DNA from 2 places in the Shewanella violacea DSS12 genome. Region 1 is predicted to be linked to the other one. Evidence: predicted binding sites of a transcription regulator. Region 1 holds the regulator's gene; the other holds the start of a gene.
The links. The regulator sigma-54, encoded in region 1, starts transcription at its own class of promoters, with help from an activator protein. The targets are predictions, from matches to a motif close to GTTGGCACGNNNNTNGNNT.
Positions count from the first base shown of each region.

Region 2: SVI_RS03615 (P-II family nitrogen regulator) is a predicted target of sigma-54. The motif match lies at 1,413-1,431, and genes of this name have one in related genera.

Region 1 covers NC_014012.1:481,060-483,478, reverse strand. The annotation lists gene lptB (LPS export ABC transporter ATP-binding protein) at 1-225, shown strand, start outside; gene SVI_RS01925 (RNA polymerase factor sigma-54) at 377-1,855, shown strand; gene hpf (ribosome hibernation promoting factor) at 2,081-2,368, shown strand; gene ptsN (PTS IIA-like nitrogen regulatory protein PtsN) at 2,372-2,419, shown strand, end outside.
Region 2 covers NC_014012.1:899,835-902,253, forward strand. The annotation lists gene narQ (nitrate/nitrite two-component system sensor histidine kinase NarQ) at 1-886, opposite strand, end outside; gene SVI_RS03615 (P-II family nitrogen regulator) at 1,476-1,814, shown strand; gene SVI_RS03620 (ammonium transporter) at 1,827-2,419, shown strand, end outside.

The sequences.
Region 1 (2,419 bases):
GTCGACCCAATCTCGGTTATCGACATTAAAAAAATTATCCAGCAGCTTAAGAGCCGTGGTTTAGGTGTACTGATCACCGACCATAATGTGCGTGAAACCTTAGACGTATGTGAACGAGCTTACATAGTCAGTCACGGAAATTTAATCGCTGAAGGTACACCCGCCGAAATCATGGACAATCAGCAAGTAAGAGCTGTGTACTTAGGTGAACAATTCAAGCTATAGTTAATCAAGAGGCTTATTCTTAACGCGTATTAAGGGATGAGTCACTACAGATACTCGGCTACCTAGCCTAAAATTCAGGGGCTCAGAGAAGCCCCAAACAAGTCCAAGCAGGCTGTCTCATTTTATAATTACATGAAGGGAATAGCGGTAAATGAAAGCGTCACTCCAGCTTAAAATGGGTCAGCAGTTAACCATGACACCACAACTGCAGCAGGCTATACGTCTATTGCAATTATCGTCGCTGGAACTGCAACAAGAAATCCAACAAGCGTTAGACTCCAACCCTTTACTCGAACTAGATGAAGAGCAAGTTGATCCCCCAGTCAATGGCGAAGACAAGACCGTAGACACTGAAGACTTTAGTGCCACTGCAGAGAGCGATGGCCCAATTGACAACTCAGCGGTTGAAACCTCCGAGGCGATAACCCGAGATTCTATGCCCGAAGAGCTCCCCATGGACACCACTTGGGACGAGGTCTATACCGCATCGCCTAACTCAACTTCCGGTGCCATGCGCGACGACGATATGCCCTTCCAGGGGGAGACCAGCGAAGGTTTGTATGAGCATCTCGAATGGCAGAAGAATCTAACACCGTTTTCTGATAACGATCTCGCCATAGCAACGGCCATCATTGAGGCCATAGATGAGAGAGGCTATCTCACCCAGAGCATTGAAGATATTCTCGAAGCCATGGGAGATCCTGAAATTGAACAGGATGAAATTGAAGCCGTACTTAAACGCATCCAACACTTCGATCCTATCGGTATCGCAGCCAGAGATCTCAGTGAATGCCTCTTGATCCAACTGGCACAATACGCTGACACGACTCCACATATAGATAACGCCAGGATCCTGATCAGAGACCATCTGGATCTGATCGCCGGACGAGATTTTCGCCTGCTAATGCGCAAGACTAAGCTCAAGGAAGATGCTCTTAGAGATGCCATAGAGTTAATCCAGACGCTTAACCCCCGTCCTGGATTGGCCGTTACCCCGGGCAAGGATGAATATGTCATCCCTGACGTCACAGTGACTAAGAAGAAAGGTCGCTGGATGGTCGAATTAAATCCAGACAACATGCCGAAGATCAGTGTAAATCAACATTATGCATCTATGGCAAAAAGTACAAAGAGTCAAGCAGATAGCCAGTTTATTCGTGGGCATCTGCAAGAGGCTAAATGGTTTATCAAGAGCTTAGAGAGCCGCAACGAGACCTTACTGAAAGTCTCAAAATGTATCGTGAAATTCCAACAGGGTTTCTTCGAGTTCGGTGAAGAAGCAATGAAACCTATGGTACTTAACGACATAGCCGAAGCCGTTGAGATGCACGAATCCACCATATCCCGCGTCACTACACAGAAATATATGCATACCCCAAGGGGCATATTTGAGCTGAAATACTTTTTTTCAAGCCATGTAGCTACCGATGATGGTGGGGAGTGTTCATCTACCGCGATTCGTGCTTTCATAAAGAAGCTGGTCGCCGCCGAAAACCAACAGAAACCACTCAGCGACAGTAAGATGGCCTTGTTATTAGCGGATCAGGGCATTAAGGTTGCGAGACGCACCATAGCTAAGTATCGTGAAGCTATGTTGATTCCACCATCGAATCAACGTAAGAGTTTGTAGAATAAGGAATAAAGGAATAAAGGTCATAGCCTAACTAGGGGAACCTAGTTTAAGTGACGGCCTGATTAACGCTTATTGTAAGTGCTAATCACCAGAAGCGGCCTGTAGTCGATATTAGTTAGGCTCAACTCCTGGTAAAACAGGGAATTATGTTGTGAGTTAAATCCCGAAAGATTTACCTATCATCAACTTAAGAGTTAAATCGGAAACTGGAGGAGTATTTCTATGCACATAAACCTAACTGGACACCATATAGAGATCACGACATCGCTAAGACATTATGTCGAAGAAAAGTTCACTAAGCTTGAACGACATTTCGATCAGATCAATAATGTGCACGTTATTTTAAATGTTCAAAAAATGCAGCAAAAAGCCGAAGCTAAACTCCACCTTGCCGGTGGTGAGGTTTTCGCCATGTCAGAGAATGCTGACATGTATGCCGCAATAGACTCCCTGATTGATAAGCTCGACCGTCAGGTTATTAAACACAAAGAGAAGCTAACAAAGCATTAAATAATGGAATTAAGCAGCATCCTGCAGCCGGAGTGTACCACTTGCGCCACT
Region 2 (2,419 bases), 420 kb from region 1:
CTATGACTAATTCTTCATCATTATCTTGGACTATAACCAGGCGAAGGAATGTATCGGGTTCATGAGTTCTTAGCTGATTGAGTGCGGCTTTCAAGCTGCTAATTTCGAGCTTACGGGAATGTAGCATGACCAAGCTATCGTAGAGCAGAGTCAGTTCATTATTGCTGCGGGTCAGAGCTAAGGTCTTGTCCTTTACCTGGCCCTCTAAGTCTCGGTAGAGGGTTGATATTTCCTTCGCCGTAGATTCGAAAGCACTGCTTAAGGCACTCAGTTCAATATACTCAGTTTTAGGCATCTCAACATCAAAGTTTCCTTTGGAGATGGTATTGGCCGATTCCATTAACTGCTTGAGGGGGGCGACGACTCTTCGCTTGGTGAAACGAACTGCTAGAAAAGCGATAAACAACATTAAGCTAAGGCCGATAATTTGGCTCACGGCTAACAATTTTAATTTAAATGCGGCGTAGTGCTCAGTTTCCAGCACCAGCAGATCGATAGTATCGACAAAGTCTTTCAGTGCGGCGGCATAGAGGGGGGGATTTTCTGCTTCGATATAAGATCTCATCACCTTCCACTTATGAATAACCAGCAGATATTGTGCTTCGAGCTTGGCAGGAGTTTCCCAGTCAAGTGAACGTTTAAGGTCATCAGAATAGAGCGTCTTTTCAAATTCCTCTATTTTTTCCATGGTATCTTCGCGATTCGTGTTTTGATTTAGCATCAAACGATAGCTCTGCATCCGCAATGAGCCTGATGCGTTGATGGCTCTGGCATCTCCAAGACTGTAGGATAAGTTGATGATGGCGAAAGTTGCCAAGCCGCTCGATACTAAGATTAAAGTTAACATTAGACCTAAAATAGTCGAGGTTAAACTGCCTTTTTTCATTAGATTAAAACTCGCTAAATTGCTTTGATTAGTCTATCCATGTCCGTCTTCACCTCCTTTATCCTGCTAAGCAGAAGGTAGAAATGTGAATAACCACAGGTTTACATTTCGAACTATCGTAAACTTCTTATCAGTATACCGACTTAGGGGGCGGGTATGTATCAAGGGACTCACTTTTACCAGAGAGATGACTCGCTTTATAAAAGATAAACCCATTAAACAGTATGCCTGCCGCTATAAAACTGAAATTAAGCCTGTTGTGACAATGTTTTAATCTTACTGCTTCGATCTTATCTTGTGGCTCGAACGAGAGACCCCCTACATTCTGACCATGACATAGCATTTTTCTCTATGCCTTAGGACCAATTCAACTCCAGCTGCACACAGGCAAGAGCCATTACCAAGCCAATGATTTACGTGCGCTATATTTGTGCGGCGTGTGAATACTTGCCCTTGTTTGGTGCATTTATATTCTGATTGACTCCCGTTGGTTACCCTAAGTTATTAAAAGTTAATGACTTGTTTACTTGGCCTGATGATTGAATAGTTAATATTAGAAATAAATAACCAAAATACCTTGGAGGTCAGAATGAAACTGGTCAGCGCTATCATTAAACCGTTCAAATTGGACGATGTCCGCGAAGCCATCGCTGGAGTGGGTATAGAGGGGATGACAGTCACTGAAGTTAAAGGTTTCGGTCGTCAGAAAGGCCATACCGAGCTGTATCGAGGCGCCGAGTATCAGGTGGACTTTCTTCCTAAGGTTAAATTAGACATTGCGACTAAGGCCGAAAACCTTGAGTTGTTAATTGAATCTATTACCAATGCTGCTCGTACTGGCAAGATTGGAGATGGCAAAATATTTGTCACCGACCTAGAACAGGTTATCCGTATCCGTACGGGCGAGACCGATAGCGAAGCATTATAAGGGAGAAGCGTGATGGAAGATTTAGCAAAATTAGGGGTGACGGTTTCTGAATTAAGGTTCGCTCTGGATACCTTTTATTTCTTAATTTCTGGTGCCTTAGTCATGTGGATGGCAGCTGGTTTTGCCATGCTGGAGGCCGGACTGGTGCGCTCCAAAAACACCACAGAAATTCTAACCAAGAATGTGTGCCTGTATTCGATTGCCTGTGTGATGTATCTGATCCTAGGATATAACATCATGTATGTCGATAATGCTGAAGGTGGCTGGTTACCTTCTATAGGTACATTTATTGGCAGTCAGGCCAGTGATGCGGATCATGCGCTGGAGTCTGATTTCTTTTTCCAGGTGGTGTTTGTTGCCACGGCTATGTCCATCGTTTCCGGTGCGGTAGCCGAGCGCATGAAACTGTGGGCCTTCCTAGCCTTTTCTGTGGTAATGACAGCCTTTATTTATCCAGTTGAGGGGTATTGGACCTGGGGTGGTGGCTTCTTGTCTGAGGCAGGATTTGTCGATTTCGCCGGTAGTGGTATCGTTCATATGGCTGGTGCGGCTGCAGCGATTGCCGGCGTTCTTTTGTTGGGTGCCCGTAAGGGAAAATATGGTCC